DNA from 3 places in the Rhizobium sp. 01T417 genome. Region 1 is predicted to be linked to each of the others. Evidence: predicted binding sites of a transcription regulator. Region 1 holds the regulator's gene; each other region holds the start of a gene.
The links. Region 1 encodes PhoB, which activates phosphate uptake and scavenging genes when phosphate is short. Its sites were predicted from a motif close to TGTCATNNANCTGTCAT; they were not measured.
Positions count from the first base shown of each region.

Region 2: a site for PhoB is predicted at 2,874-2,890, ahead of phoA (alkaline phosphatase). Genes of this name have one in related genera too.
Region 3: a site for PhoB is predicted at 1,839-1,855, ahead of AC1DPR_RS00860 (UDP-2,3-diacylglucosamine diphosphatase). Genes of this name have one in related genera too.

Region 1 covers NZ_JBFTQH010000003.1:329,951-335,326, reverse strand. The annotation lists gene AC1DPR_RS05480 (aspartate aminotransferase family protein) at 1-856, opposite strand, end outside; gene AC1DPR_RS05475 (GcrA family cell cycle regulator) at 1,285-1,818, shown strand; gene phoB (phosphate regulon transcriptional regulator PhoB) at 1,912-2,595, opposite strand; gene phoU (phosphate signaling complex protein PhoU) at 2,632-3,345, opposite strand; gene pstB (phosphate ABC transporter ATP-binding protein PstB) at 3,389-4,204, opposite strand; gene pstA (phosphate ABC transporter permease PstA) at 4,219-5,376, opposite strand, start outside.
Region 2 covers NZ_JBFTQH010000001.1:215,402-220,777, reverse strand. The annotation lists gene AC1DPR_RS01045 (glutaminase) at 1-419, opposite strand, end outside; gene rpsD (30S ribosomal protein S4) at 489-1,106, opposite strand; gene phoA (alkaline phosphatase) at 1,351-2,808, opposite strand; gene AC1DPR_RS01030 (ATP-binding protein) at 2,973-4,487, opposite strand; gene AC1DPR_RS01025 (MFS transporter) at 4,580-5,376, opposite strand, start outside.
Region 3 covers NZ_JBFTQH010000001.1:172,580-177,955, forward strand. The annotation lists gene AC1DPR_RS00855 (NADP-dependent malic enzyme) at 1-1,687, opposite strand, end outside; gene AC1DPR_RS00860 (UDP-2,3-diacylglucosamine diphosphatase) at 1,915-2,739, shown strand; gene AC1DPR_RS00865 (MFS transporter) at 2,903-4,123, shown strand; gene dgcA (N-acetyl-D-Glu racemase DgcA) at 4,075-5,058, opposite strand; gene AC1DPR_RS00875 (MlaE family lipid ABC transporter permease subunit) at 5,158-5,376, shown strand, end outside.

The DNA of each region.
Region 1 (5,376 bases):
CACTGCCAACTGCCATGGCGAGCGGATTGCCGCCATAAGTGGAGCCATGCGTGCCGGCCTTCATGCCGGAAGCGGCCTCTGCCGTGGCAAGGCAGGCTCCGAGCGGGAAGCCGCCGCCGATGCCCTTGGCAACCGCCATGATATCGGGGGTAGCGCCTGACCACTCATGCGCAAAGAGCTTGCCCGTGCGGCCCATGCCGGTCTGCACTTCATCGAAAATCAGCAGCAGACCATGCTCGTCGCAGATCGCGCGAAGTGCCTTCAGGAACTCGTTCGTCGCCGGGCGGACGCCGCCTTCCCCCTGAATAGGTTCGATGAGGATCGCGGCCGTTTCATTTGTGATGGCGCTGCGGAGTGCATCGAGATCACCGAACGGCACCTGATCGAAGCCAGGCGCCTTGGGACCGAAGCCTTCGAGGTATTTCTCCTGGCCACCGGCGGCAATCGTCGCCAGCGTACGGCCATGGAAGGCGCCTTCAAAGGTGATAATATGGAACCGCTCGGGATGGCCCTTGGAAAACTGATAGCGGCGCGCGGTCTTGATCGCGCATTCCAAGGCTTCCGCGCCGGAGTTCGTGAAGAACACCTTATCGGCGAAGGTCGCATCGGTCAGCCGCTTTGCCAGTGTTTCCTGACCCGGGATCTCATAGATGTTGGACAGATGCCAGACCTTGTCGGCCTGCTCCTTCAGCGCGCCAACCACATGCGGATGGCTGTGGCCAACGGAGGTGACGGCAACGCCCGCGCCGAAATCAAGATATCGCTCGCCCGTTTCGCTGATCAGCCACACGCCTTCTCCTCGCTCGAACCGCAGCGGGGCACGAGAGTAGGTGTCGTAAAGCGCGGCTTCAGCCATGGCGCGATCTCCTATCAGCAATCATCAGCAGCCGGACTCCGGCTAAGGAAAGCAGGTCCGGAAAATTAAAAATGCCGCCTTTCGGCGGCGAGCAGCACTATTTACTTTTCGCACTGCAATGTCAACAAAACTGAGGTTTCGCTGCATGCGTCAAGCAGCCATCCCGAGGCGCTCGACCTATCAACAACTATGTTGCATAAATGACTCTCACGCCCAGCAAGTTGGGGAAAACTTGAAAATCGATTCCCCGAGATTCAACCGACTCTTGTCACGGAGTCGGCCTCACACTAGGTTAAAACTCAATTACTAGGCTGCATGCGGCGGAACTAGTCACCAAAATTTGAGTAAGCGTTTCTTGCCTCGGATACGTCCGTGGCAACGGTGAAGGATTCTGCCTACACCAACGCTAATAAGGCGGAGACAGGGGCATGAACTGGACAGACGAGCGCGTTGAAAAACTGAAGAAGCTGTGGTCCGAAGGCCTGAGCGCCAGCCAGATCGCAGCACAACTTGGCGGTGTAAGTCGTAACGCCGTCATTGGTAAAGTCCATCGTTTGAGTCTGCCCGGCCGTGCCAAGGCCGGCGGTTCGACGACCACCGTCAGAACCCCCAAGCGCACGACTTCGGCGCCCCGCGCCACGAACTACGCCTCGCGGATCACCACACGCACCGTTACCCGCCAACAGGGCGCGACGATGCTCAAGGAAGAGATCGAAATCGATACGGTGGAGGAAGTCCGCTTCCGTCCGGCCGCAAATGTAATCGTTCCGATTTCTCGCCGCCTTGGCCTCACCGAGCTCACCGAGCGCACCTGCAAGTGGCCGGTCGGCGATCCGCTCAATGACGACTTCCACTTCTGCGGTTGCGAGTCCCCGGACTCTTCCCCGTATTGCACGTATCATCAGCGCATGGCCTACCAGCCGGTCAACGAGCGCCGCAAGGCCGCTAACCGGGTCGCCTGACCCGGAAGCCGGATAAGGAATAAAGAAAACGGGCCCTCGCGGGCCCGTTTTTCGTTGTAAGGGAAAGACCTCTCAGGCTCTCGCCTGAAAGGATCAGGCTTCCATCGAATAGCCGGCACCGCGCACGGTGCGGATGACGTCCTGCATGTTGGAAAAGTTCAAAGCCTTGCGCAGGCGGCCGACATGGACGTCAACAGTACGCTCGTCGACATAGATGTCGTGACCCCAGACGCCATCGAGCAACTGCGAGCGCGAGAAGACGCGGCCGGGCGATGCCATCAAGAACTCGAGAAGGCGGAATTCGGTCGGGCCGAGGCGGACTTCGCGGCTCTTGCGGTGAACGCGGTGCGTCTCGCGATCCAGCTCGATATCGCCGCACTTCAGCAGCGTCGAGAGCACCTCGGGCTTGGCACGACGCAGCATCGCCTTGACGCGAGCGACAAGCTCCGGCGTCGAGAACGGCTTGACGACGTAATCGTCAGCACCGGTCGAGAGGCCGCGAACCCGTTCGCTTTCCTCGCCACGGGCGGTCAGCATGATGATCGGCAGGCGCTCGGTTTCCGGCCGCATGCGCAGGCGGCGGCAGAGCTCGATGCCAGACACGCCCGGCAACATCCAATCGAGGATGAGAAGGTCCGGCGTGCGTTCCTGAAGCCGGATCTCGGCCTCGTCGCCGCGCAGGATGGTATCGACCTCAAAGCCTTCGGCCTCAAGGTTATAGCGGAGAAGCACGCTCAGCGCTTCTTCGTCTTCAACGACAGCTACTTTAGGGATCATTCGTTTCGGTCTCCTGGGGGCGCGGTCGCGGAATGACTATTCAGTGACTGCGCCGACGGTGTTGGCGGTATCGTCCTTCGGACGTTCGCCTTCCGGCTGGGCACCGGTGGCCATGTAGTAGATCGTTTCGGCAATGTTGGTGGCGTGGTCGCCGATGCGCTCGATGTTCTTGGCGCAGAACAGAAGATGCGTGCAGCTGGTGATGTTGCGCGGATCTTCCATCATGTAGGTGAGCATTTCACGGAACAGCGAGGTGTACATCGCGTCGATTTCCTCGTCGCGCTCACGGACCGATTTTGCTTTGTCGGCAGCACGGCTCGTGTAGACGTCGAGGACTTCCTTGAGTTGGACGAGGGCGAGCTCGGACAGGTGCTCGAGGCCGCGGGCGAGCTTGCGCGGCACGCCGGCGCTCTGTACGGCAATGACGCGCTTGGCAGTGTTCTTGCCCAGGTCGCCGACGCGCTCCAGGTCTGCCGCGATGCGGATGGAGCCCATGATCTCGCGAAGATCGGCCGCCATCGGCTGGCGGCGGGCGATCGTGACGATCGCCTTGTCGCCGATCTCGCGCTCCGCGTGGTCGAGGATCACATCGTCCGAGATGACCTTCTGGGCAAGAGCCGTATCGCCGTTTACGAGCGCGCGTACGGCATCCGAGACCATCTGCTCGGCCAAGCCGCCCATTTCCGAGATACGGCGGGACAGGAACTTCAAATCATCGTCGTAGGCAGAAAAGATATGTGTCGATGCCATAGGGCTCATCCTTGAATATCGTAAGTGCTACCGAGACGGCCGATCAACCGAAGCGGCCCATGATGTAGTCCTGGGTGCGCGGATCGTCCGGGTTGGTGAACATCTTGTCGGTGTCATTCTCCTCGACGAGGTTGCCAAGGTGGAACATGGCTGTGCGCTGCGAAACACGGGCGGCCTGCTGCATCGAGTGCGTCACGATGACAATCGTGTAGTTCTCGCGGAGCTCGTGGATGAGCTCCTCGACCTTGGCCGTTGCAATCGGATCGAGTGCCGAGCATGGCTCGTCCATCAGGATGACTTCGGGGCTGACGGCGACGGCGCGGGCGATGCAGAGGCGCTGCTGCTGACCACCGGAAAGACCGGTGCCGGCTTCGTGAACGCGATCCTTCACCTCATTCCAGAGGCCGGCGCGCTGCAGGCTGTGTTCGACGATCTGGTCCATGTCGGCCTTCGACTTGGCGAGCCCATGGATACGCGGACCGTAGGCGACGTTTTCGTAGATCGTCTTCGGGAACGGGTTGGGCTTCTGGAACACCATGCCTACACGCGCGCGAAGCTCCACAACGTCGATATCCGGATCGTAGATATCTTCGCCATCGAGCGTGATCTTGCCAGTGACGCGGCAACCGTCGATCGTGTCGTTCATGCGGTTCAGGCTGCGCAGGAAGGTGGACTTGCCGCAACCGGATGGGCCAATCAGGGCGGTCACCGTGTTTTCACGGATGTTCAGCTTCACGTCGAACAGCGCGCGCTTCTCGCCGTAGTAAACGGAGACGTCCTGGCCGATCATCTTGTAGGGAATGGTGTTCATCTTCTGATCAACCGCTTTCTCAACTGCTGCTTCCGTCAACATGTTCATAATGTTTACTCCGTTTACCAGCGGCGCTCAAAGCGACGACGCAAGAGGATGGCTCCGAGGTTCATGAGGATCAGGAATAGGAGCAGGACGATAATGGCGCCGGAGGTCCGCTCGACGAAGGCGCGCTCGGCTTCATTGGCCCACATGTAGACCTGCACCGGCAGGGCCGTCGAAGGCTCCATGGGCGTCGCCGGAGCATTCGCGACGAAAGCGACCATGCCGATCAAAAGCAGCGGCGCCGTCTCCCCGAGCGCGTGCGCCAGACCGATAATCGTGCCGGTCAGGATACCGGGCATCGCAAGCGGCAGGACGTGGTGGAAGACCATCTGCATCTTGGAGGCGCCGAGGCCGAGCGCGGCCGAGCGGATCGATGGCGGGACGGCGCGAAGCGCTGCGCGGGTCGCGATGATGATCGTGGGCAAGGTCATCAGGGTCAGTACCAGACCACCAACCAGCGACGCTGAACGCGGCAGGCCGGCGAAGTTGATGAAAACAGCAAGACCGAGCAGACCGTAGACGATGGAGGGAACCGCCGCGAGGTTGTTGATGTTGACCTCGATCAGGTCCGTCAGCTTGTTCTTCGGTGCAAATTCCTCGAGGTAAATCGAAGCGGCAACGCCGATCGGCAGGGAAAGGACGAGCACGATCAACATCAGATAAAGCGAGCCAACCAGGGCGACACCAAGACCGGCGGCCTCGGGACGGCTGGAGTTGCCGTTGACGAAGAGCCCGGTGTTGAATTTCTTGTGCAGCGCACCGGTTTCCGCCAGCTGGTTCATCCAGCCAACCTGCCTGTCGTTCACCTTGCGGTTCTTCTCGTCGACCTTGAGGTCAATCTGACCCTTGTTGGCGGAGTCAACGTTGGCGTCTGCAAGCAGGGTGATGTTGACTGTCCTGCCGATGAGCGACGGATCGGCAACGACCATGTCGCGCAGCTGGATCGGCGCGCCCTTGGAGATCATAGCGGTCGCGTCACGCACCTCGGGACGGCTCGATGCATTGAGGTTCAGCGTCTTGACCATCGCGTCGCGGATGAGAACCGAATAATTGGCCGCGATCAGCACGGACGGATCCGTTGCGCGCTTGTTGTTCGGGTCGATGGTTTTCTCGCTGAACTCGATCGGCAGCGTGATCGCCGTCTGCAGGAAGGCCGTGTAGCCCTTGCTGACGAC
Region 2 (5,376 bases), on a different contig from region 1:
AAGCGCAGCAACTCACCAATAGCCTCGCGTGGCGCATGGCCGGCCATGACAACATCGGTCACGGCAATTGCCCCCGCGTTGATGAAGGGATTGCGTGGAATGCCCTGCTCGTGCTCGAGCTGGACGATCGAGTTGAACGCCGAGCCCGAAGGCTCGCGGCCGACCCGCTTCCACAGTCCCTCGCCGACCTTGCCGAGTGCAAGCGTCAGCATGAAAACCTTCGAGATGCTCTGGATGGAGAACGGGACATCGGCATTGCCGACGCTGTAGACCTTGCCATCCACGGTGACGACCGCTAGGCCGAACTGGTTTGGGTCGACCTTGGCGAGTTCCGGAATGTAGTCCGCAACCTTGCCCTCGCCGATACGGGGGGTCAGCTCCTTGTGGATGCTATCGAGAACTGCCTGCAAGTCCGTCATCGTATCTCCCCAGATAACAAAAAAGCCGCCCCAGGAGGCGGCTTTTCCGTATGCGAAAACGCCTCGCGATTAACGCGAATAGAATTCGACCACCAAATGCGGCTCCATGACGACCGGATACGGTACGTCGCCGAGCGCCGGAACACGAGCGAAGGTAGCAACCATCTTGTTATGGTCAGCTTCGATGTAGTCCGGAACGTCGCGTTCAGCCAAGCCAACAGATTCCAGAACGGAAACGAGCTGCTTCGACTTCTGACGAACTTCGATGACGTCGCCAGCCTTGCAACGGTAAGAACCGATGTTTACGCGGACGCCGTTCACGGTCACGTGGCCGTGGTTGACGAACTGGCGAGCAGCGAAAACGGTCGGAACGAACTTGGCGCGATAAACGATCGCGTCAAGACGAGACTCCAGAAGACCGATCAGGTTTTCCGAGGTATCGCCCTTGCGGCGGTCGGCTTCAGCGAAGATCGCGCGGAACTGCTTCTCGCGCAGGTCACCGTAGTAACCCTTCAGCTTCTGCTTGGCGCGCAGCTGCACACCGAAGTCAGAGAGCTTGCCCTTGCGGCGCTGACCGTGCTGGCCCGGGCCGTATTCGCGGCGGTTCACCGGGGACTTAGGACGGCCCCAGATGTTTTCGCCCATACGGCGGTCAATCTTGTACTTGGACGATTCGCGCTTGCTCATCGTATTTCCTTTCAGAAAGTTAGAACGGTCTGTTGCCAAACCGCGTGAAGGAAACACGCCCTCCTTTGATCTTCTTTCGAGGATCCGACAGGATCATCCCATTACGCGAACAGGACAAATCCACGGGACATGTCAAATGAAACACCGGACATCTCTGCCCGGTGCTGGGGCGGTCTTTAGGGCGAAGTCGCTGGAATGTCAATCACAATTCCACGTTTTCGCCCGTGGCATTCGCCGAGGCGGCCTACTTCGCGCTGGCCGTCTCGGTCTTCAGGCCGAGCGCGTCGCTGATCGTATAGAACAGATCCGTCTGGTCCGTCAGGCCAGTGACATTGGCAGCGCGCGGCCCGTAAGCAGCAATGCGAAGCTGCGAGCCGGTATGGCCCTGGTCATCCGCATCGTCGGAGTTGCCGTAGCTCACGGCCATCACGGCGCCGTCCTTCGTCATCAACGCTTCCGTCAAGCCCGGAGCCTTGGCGTCGGCATCGATGATCTGGCTCGCGTGCGCATGATCGGCGGTGATGATGACGAGCGTGTCGCCGGCTTCTTGCGCAAACTTCAACGCTTCCTGAACGGCTTCATCGAGATCAACCGTTTCGCCGATCTGGCCGCACGGGTTGGCGGCATGATCCTGCTTGTCGATCGACGCTCCCTCGATCTGCAGGAAGAAGCCCTTCTCGTTCGTCCTGAGCAGTTCGATCGCCTTGGCCGTCATCTGTGCCAACGTCGGGGTTGCCGACGTGCGCTTCTCGTTGGGCTTGCAGACGACCGGCTCCTTCTCGACATTGCCGTAATGGCTGGCCTTCGGGCCTTCCCAGCGAACCGGCATATTGCCCTCGGCAAACAGGCCGAGTACCGGCGCACTGTCGTTCGCCTGCTTAACGGCCTGGAGCTCGTCAAGGTTCGAGACGATCTTGTAGCCTCGTTCCTCCGCCTGCTGGCGAAGCGTCTTGTCCTTCCATTCGCCGGCCTTGGCGGTCTCGCCGAAGCTCTTTGCGCCCCCGCCGAGTGTCACGTCGGGGCGCGTATCCAGCAACTGCTCGCTGATCGAACCTTTGCCGCCGTTTTCAAGCGCGTTCGTCGGGCACTTCTCTGTGGTGGATGCCGGGCTGTAGCACTTACGCTGGGTCACGTGCGCGATCTGCACGGCTGGCGTTGCATCCTGCAGTTCGGCTGTCGAGACATTGCCTGTGCCAAGACCGGCAGCCTTTGCCTTTTCGATCAGCGTTTCGTGGCTCTTCTCATGAATGTCGACGCCGATCGCGCCGTTATAGGACTTCACGCCCGTCGCCCAAGCGGTGCCCGAGGCAGCAGAGTCGGTCACATAGGTCGGCTTGCCCGTCTTCTTTTCGAGCGAATAATGCGTGTATTGCCCGGTGACCGGAAGCGCATCGATGCCCTTGAAATACTGGCCCGCGCCGACCGCATAGTTGCGTGCGATGGTGATCTCGGAGTCGCCCATGCCGTCGCCGATCAGGAGGATGACGTTCTTCGGGCGGGTATCGATGAGCGCGGCGCGATAAGCCTCGGTGATGTCGCCGGAAAGGCGGCGTGCGCCACCGGGAGCGCTGAGATCGGCGCTTGCCGCACGTTCCAGAAGCTTGTTCGCCGCATCATCTGCATAGCCAGGCTGAACGGCAACGGTTGCAAGCAGGCCGCCGACGACAAGGCGCAGCAGCTGGTGACGAACGTCGTTTCTCATGACCGAGATCTCCTTTTGATAATCCGCATCGACCGCACGGGTCGCGCGCCTTATCCACCACCCGAATGAAGCTCTTGTGACAAAAGCAACTGCTTCGTGTGACATTAGGGATCGAGTATAAACCGGGCACATTGTCCGCGCGCTATTTGCCGTCAATTCGGCCGTCATTCCGCTGCGGAGCGCACCTCATCCACATCAGGCGCATTGGCATCGCCGGGAGCCGTCTGGCAACTCATGTCGGGGAAAGCGACGATGCGCTTGCCGGCGAAGTCCGTGTGCACGACCACAGTCCCCTGCTCCTCGAAATAGCCAAGTAGACGTCTCGCACGCCGGGCCGAGTGGGTGCCGTAAGCGCGCGCAATCCGCGCATCCGAGGGGCATGGTTCGCCACAAATTGCCGCTTTTGCCAACATCAGGAAAACACCCTGAAGATCGTCGGTGACGCCAGAAGAGAGCGACAACGCCATTCCCCAGGCCTCGGTTTCTGCGGTCGCCGCACCTACGCCGGAACGCGAAATCGCCACGCGGCGTCGGAACTCCGACAAAGACATCGGAGCGCCTGGAACCCGGCGCATGCGAAGTCGCACCAGGAACTCCTGGTAAAGCACGGAATCCGTTCGGAATCCGGAGCTCGGATCGTCCAGTATTTCGTTGAGCACCGCCGTCAGCCGCTCCTCCCGTTCCTCGACCGACAGCTCGGGCTGAGGCGCACGCGTCTCCGAAACCGGAGCCGAGGCAGCAGGAGCCGATCGCGACAACTCCGCGAGAATATCGGTGGTCGGCCGTGGTGCGGGCGCGGCGCGCCGAACGATCGGCCGCTGAAATTCTTCCGGATCCGGGGTGAAGATCAGGTCTTCGACGTCCTGCGGTGCGTCCGGCAGCGGCATGAGCTTGGGGCTCGACGAACGCGCCGAGGTCTCGACATTACCGATCTGGATCGGCAGCGGGCGGCGGGACAAGGCCGGCCCAAGCGCAACGAAATTGCCACGCTTCAGGTCACGGAACATTTCCGCCTGCCTGCGATCCATCCCGAGCAGATCGGCAGCACGCGCCATGTCGATGTCGAGGAAGGTGCGCCCCATCAGAAAGTTCGAGGCTTCCGCGGCCACGTTCTTGGCAAGCTTTGCTAGGCGCTGCGTCGCGATCACGCCGGCAAGACCGCGCTTGCGGCCGCGGCACATCAGGTTCGTCATGGCGCCAAGCGACATCTTGCGGGCATCTTCCGAGACGTCGCCGCCGACCGAAGGCGCAAACATCTGCGCCTCGTCGACCACGACGAGAACCGGATACCAGTATTCGCGGTCGGCATCGAACATGCCGTTGAGGAAAGCGGCTGCGGCGCGCATCTGCTGCTCGATATCGAGACCCTCGAGGCTCAGAACGCAGGAGACGCGATGCTGGCGGATACGATTGGCAATACCGGCCAATTCGGCCTCGGTGCGCTCGCCGTCGACGACGACGTGGCCGAACTTGTCCGACAGTGTGACGAAATCACCTTCGGGATCAATGATGACCTGCTGCACCCACTGCGCTGATTGCTCCAGCAGACGGCGGAGCAGATGCGACTTGCCGGAGCCGGAATTGCCCTGCACCAGAAGACGGGTAGCCAGAAGCTCTTCGATATCGAGCGTGGCCGGATTGCCTCCCGACGCCGATCCCATATCGATACCAACCTGCAATGTTACATTCCTCTTTCAATCAAACATGGCGTCCTAGCAGGTTTGGCCGTGTCTTTGGCAACACGCCCGCGCAAACCCACAGAAGAAAAACGTCAGAAACTTGCCTTCAACATTCGCGCAAAGGCCAGGCTGACCGCGAGAGGTACCAGCAAGACCGCCAATCCGACCCGTAGCCCTGATACCTCCGCGATAAAACCGATCAGAGGCGGTCCAATCAGAAAGCCGGTCAGTGCCATGAAGGATAGGATCGCGACATTGGCGGCCGCCGGTCGATCCCTGAGGCTTGCCGCCGCGGTAACAGCCAGCGGAAAGCCGACCGACACACCGATCCCAACCAGTGCAAAGCCCGCCAGCGTCACCAGGCTATGCCAGGCAAAGACGACCATGAGCATGCCCACCAGCGAAGCCGCGCCGCAGCCCCGGGCCAGTGAAATCGCCCCGAGCCGCTGTTTCAGATGGTCGCCGCTGAAACGGCCCGCCGCCACCATCATGGCGAAAATCGTATATCCAATACCGGTCATCATGCCGTCGGTCTGGAAAACGTCCTTGAGATAGACGGCAGACCAGTCGGCAATCGCTCCTTCGGTCATCGTAATCCCGAAGACGAAGGCGCAGATGCCGAGCAGCGCGCTGCTTGGCAGCTTGATCGGCATATGCGGCGGCGCCGCGCCAGCTTCGCGATCGGGGGGCAGGCGGAGGCTTGCTACAATGGCAAACGGCAAAACGACGAAGGCAGCCGCCATGATCGCCCCTTCGGCCGGCGCGGCAATCGCCACCATTCCCGAACCAAGCAGGCTGCCGGCCATGATGCCTAGGCTCCAGAAGCCATGGCAGCGGTTCATGATAACAGAGCCGGTATCCTTCTCAGCACGATCGGCTTCGACATTCA
Region 3 (5,376 bases), on a different contig from region 1:
CGGCTTCGCCGCGCTTCAGCGCCAGCGCGCCGATGACGGTCGTGTTGGTACGAACGATCGTGCGGGCGGCCTCCGGAATGACGCCGCGACGCCCGACCAGCGAGAAGTAGAGATCGACATATTCGCGGAAGCGCGGATCGTCTTCCGGGTTGATGACGTCGAAATCCGAAAGCGGGCGGATGCGCAGGCCGTAGCGCTGGAGGCGCGTTTCGATGACCTGCGGGCGGCCGATCAGGATCGGTTCGGCAATGCCTTCTTCCAGCAGCACCTGCGCGGCGCGCAGCACGCGTTCATCCTCACCTTCCGAGAAGATGACCCTCTTGCGCTCGGCATTCTTCGCCGCAGCAAAGATCGGTTTCATGATGAAGCCCGAACGGAAGACGAAACGATTGAGCTGGTCGAGATAGGCGTCGAAATCGGTGATCGGACGCAGGGCGACACCGCTTTCGGCGGCAGCCCTCGCGACCGCCGGGGCGATCCGCAGGATCAGGCGCGGGTCGAAGGGCGAAGGGATCAGGTAGTTCGGGCCGAAGACCGGCGTTTCGCCCGAATAGGCGCGGGCGGCGACGTCGGACGGCTCCTCCCGCGCAAGTGCCGCGATGGCGCGCACGGCAGCCATCTTCATTTCTTCGTTGATGGTGACCGCGCCGCAATCCAAAGCACCCCGGAAGATGTAGGGGAAGCAAAGAACATTGTTCACCTGGTTCGGGAAGTCGGAGCGACCGGTGCAGATCATTGCATCGGGGCGGGCAGCGCGGGCGAGATCGGGCATGATCTCCGGCGTCGGATTGGCGAGCGCCATGATCAGCGGGTTTTCGGCCATCTGCGCCAGCAGTTCCGGCTTCAGCACGCCGGCGGCAGACAAGCCAAGGAATACGTCGGCGCCACCGATGTTTTCCGCAAGCGTGCGCGTGTCYCTCTTTTGGGAGTAGACGCTCTTCCACTCGTCCATCAACTCTGTACGGCCTTCGTAGACCAGGCCTTCGATGTCGTGGACCCAGATATTCTCGCGTTTGGCGCCCAGCGTGACGAGGAGGTTGAGGCAGGCGAGGGCAGCGGCACCCGCGCCCGAAGCGACGATCTTGACCTCGTCGATCTTCTTGTTGGCCAGTTCCAGGCCATTGAGGATCGCCGCAGCGACGATGATGGCCGTGCCATGCTGGTCGTCATGGAAAACCGGGATCTTCATGGTCTCGCGGAGGCGGCGCTCGATCTCGAAACATTCCGGCGCCTTGATGTCCTCGAGATTGATGCCGCCGAAGGTCGGCTCGAGCGAGGCGACGGTCGAGACCATCTGATCGACACTCGTTGCATCGACCTCGATATCGAAGACATCGATGTTGGCAAACTTCTTGAAGAGGACGGCCTTACCCTCCATGACCGGCTTTGATGCCAGCGGACCGATATTGCCGAGGCCGAGAACGGCCGTACCGTTGGAAATGACCGCTACGAGATTTGCGCGCGAGGTATAGTCGGCGGCCGTCTCGGGATTGTCGCGGATGGCGAGACAGGGTGCTGCGACGCCGGGGGAATAGGCCAGCGCCAGGTCGCGCTGGTTGCCGAGCGGCTTGATTGCCTGGATTTCAAGCTTGCCCGGACGCGGATAGCGATGGAAGTAGAGCGCCTGCTCGTCGAGGCTTCCACCTGCCAAATTCTTTTCCGTCTTGGACTTTTCGTGATGATCCATCATCGCCTCCGGCTGCCGCATGCTGTCTTTGAACTGCCTTCAATACATCAAACGGGATGGTCGAACAGTCGGAATTTCCGTTCGAAATGCGAAAACAGCGCAAATCTGCCGTGGGGGGAGCGCAGGTCTGTAGAGACCGGGAAAATCGGGCGTGACAACCGGATGTCATCTTCCTGAAACACGACTCTGGTTTTGGAAGGTCAGGTGAACCATGGGACACGAGCAGGATGCTTGTGAGGGACAATATGGATACGCGGCACTTCCGTACGCTTTTCATTTCCGATGTGCATCTCGGCTCCAAGGCCGCGAAGGTGGACTTCCTGTTGGATTTTCTCAAGCATCACGAGGCCGATACCATCGTCCTCGTCGGCGATATCATCGATGGCTGGCGACTGAAGCGCAGCTGGTACTGGCCGCAGGATTGCAACGACGTGGTCCAGAAGCTGCTGCGCAAGGCGCGCAAGGGCACGCGGGTGGTTTATATCCCCGGCAATCACGACGAATTCCTTCGTGACTTTCCAGGCACCCATTTCGGTGGCATCGAGGTTGCCGAGCGCATCATGCACGAAGCGGCCGACGGCAAGAAGTACCTCGTGCTGCATGGCGACGAGTTCGACGTCGTGGTGCGCAACGCCCGCCTGCTCGCCTATCTCGGCGACTGGGCATACGACATGGCGATCATAATCAATATTGGCCTAGCAGCAATCCGTCGCCGGATGGGGATGCCGTACTGGTCGTTTTCCGCATGGGCCAAGCTTCAGGTGAAGCATGCAGTCAATTTCATCGGCGAGTTCCAGCGCGTCGTTGCCGACGAAGCCCGTAAGCACGGTGCGGACGGCGTGATTTGTGGCCACATTCATCACGCTGTCATGGAAGACATGGACGGGATCCGTTACATCAACACTGGAGACTGGGTCGAAAGCTGTACGGCGATCGCCGAGCATCAAGACGGCGCCTTTGAATTGATCGAATGGCGTTCCATGAGCGGTACGCAGGCGGTCCCGATGGCGATCGGGCATCGCGAAAAGGACGTCGCCCGGCAAGCCGCTTAGGCGCAATCTCCCAAGCCAGCAATTCAATGCATCAGTTTAGCCCGTTGTGTCTTTGCGACAGGCCCTATTTATTTTTTTAAACGTTTCAATCGGGCAATTTCTTGCCATAGTCGCCCTTAGGTTGACGTGATAGGCAGCGTTCAGTTTCCTGCAGGTCCACCTAATGATTCCCACTCAAAACCCTCAGACAGGCGAGGGCGCCCCGCCGCGCTTTCGGCTTCTCAGTGCCCTGTCTTACTGCGCGCCCCTGCTCGTCAATGGCGTTGCGTTGCCCTTCTTTCCGATGTGGCTTGCACAGCACGAATTCAACGACCACGAGATCGGCGTCATCCTCGCGGTGCCGATGGTCGTGCGCGTGCTCGTCGCCCCGATCGTGGCGATGTATGCCGACCGGATGAGGGAGCGAGCGGATGTGCTGCTGTTTTCCGGAGTCCTGTCGCTGCTGACAGCCATCGCGCTCTACTGGACGAACACATTCTGGCCGGTGCTGATCGTCTACACGATCCAGGGAGCGACCTTTGCCTGTTATGTCCCGGTTGTCGAATCGATCGTGATCTCCGGAGTGCGGCGCTGGGGTCTGGATTACGGCTCCATGCGGGTATGGGGGTCGGTAGCGTTCATCGTCTCCACTCTGATCGGCGGGCAGCTGATCGGGCATTGGGGTGGCGAGATGGTGTTGCCTGTCATGACCTTTGGCTTTGTTATGACTGTTGTGATGGCTATCTATTGTCCCCGGATCGGCCCGACGCGCAGGCGCGGGATACCTGTCGATATCTCGGCTGCAACGGGGAGTTCTCTGCGCCAGCCCCATTTGTTGGCGTTGCTGATCGGGGTCGCAATCCAGCAGTCGAGCCACGCGGTGCTGCAGGCCTTCGCATCCCTCTACTGGCGAGAACTCGGCTTTTCCGGCACTGAGATCGCCGTTTTGTGGAGTGCTGGCGTTGCGGCCGAAGTGACCGTCTTCTTTCTTTCCCGCCGGCTGAACCGCCGGTTCAGCGCCTGGACGCTAATCCGGTTCGGGGCGGCGGTCAGCGTGTGTCGCTGGATTCTGTTCCCGATGCATTGGGGGTTCTGGGGCTTCTTCCTGCTTCAGTGCATGCATTCCTGCACCTATGCGTTCGTGCATACGGGCGTGCAGACACGTATCGTCGCCTCGGTGCAGGAGACGCAGGAATCGTCGGCGCAGGGCGCGTATTTCTTCTACAACGGCATGTTCATGGGGCTGATGACCATCGCCTCCGGTTACATCTACGCTTGGCTCGGCCTCGCAAGCTACTACGTGATGGCACTCGTCGCCCTGACCGGTCTCGGGCTGGTTATCGCGGCTTACTATCTTCAGCCCCAGAGCGTCGTTTCCGGCGGGAAAACGAGAGAGGCCGTATAACGCAGTCCCGGTTCGCGGTCGCGAGCAAGCAGCAGCGGTCCATCGAGGTCGACGAACTCGGCGTCCTGGGCCAGCAGCACGGCTGGCGCCATTGCCAGCGACGTGCCGACCATGCAGCCGACCATGATCTTGAAATCAAGGCGTTGCGCCTCTTTCTTCATCACAAGCGCCTCCGTGAGGCCACCCGTTTTGTCGAGCTTGATATTGATCGCGTCGTAGCGGTCGCGAAGGCTGGCGAGGTCCCCGGTATGGTGGACGCTTTCATCCGCGCAAACGAGGACGGGACGACGGATCTCCGCCAGAAATTCATCCTTGCCGGCCGGCAGCGGCTGTTCGACCAAGGCGACGCCCATATCGGCAGCGATGCGCAGATGATGCTCAAGCGTTTCGTCAGGCCAGCCCTCATTGGCATCGAGGATGATCGCCGCATTGGGCGCTGCCTCGCGAACCGCGCGGATACGGCTTTCGTCATCGCCGGTGCCGACCTTGACCTTCAGGAGGGCCCGATCGGCGTTTGCGCGCGCCTGTGCGGCCATGACGTCAGGTTCGCCGAGCGAGATCGTGAAGGCGGTCGTCAGCGGCTGCGGCTGCGCCAGGCCAAGCGCCATGATCACGGTTTCGCCCGAACTCTTGGCTTCCAGATCCCAGAGGGCGCAGTCAACGACATTGCGCGCGGCGCCGGGAGGCATAGCTCGCTGAAGTTCCTTTCGCGTCAGGCCGGCTTCAATCAACGGCTTTGCCGCTTCGATCTGTGCTGCCACGCTTTCCATGGTCTCGCCATAACGGCGATAGGGAACGCATTCGCCTCGGCCGGCAAACCCGTTTTCCCGGATTATGCAGAGGATCACGTCTGCCGACGTTTTGGCGCCCCGCGAGATCGAGAATGTGCCCGCTATGGGGAAGGAATCCGTGTGAATTTGAAGTGACCGTGGCATATTTGCAATCCTGCGCGCATGGAAATTTGGTGCGGCTTGGGTATATTGATCCGAAGCGGCGAACCGTTAGTTCGCGAGTCGGCAATGTCGCCGTAAGCCTTGAAAGACACAAGCGTTTTGAAGTCCGAAACCCGTAACGCCGCCTCACTGCATGTGGACGACCAGAGCCATGGCGCGGGTCAGTTCGTTCATATCGAAGGGAACTGGCGAAGCGCCAACCTGCATCTCGTTTTGCGTGACTTCGACAAGCTTACCGCCAGCCGAAGCGGCGAGGTGACACTCGACCTATCAGGCGTGACCGATATCGACACCGCGGGC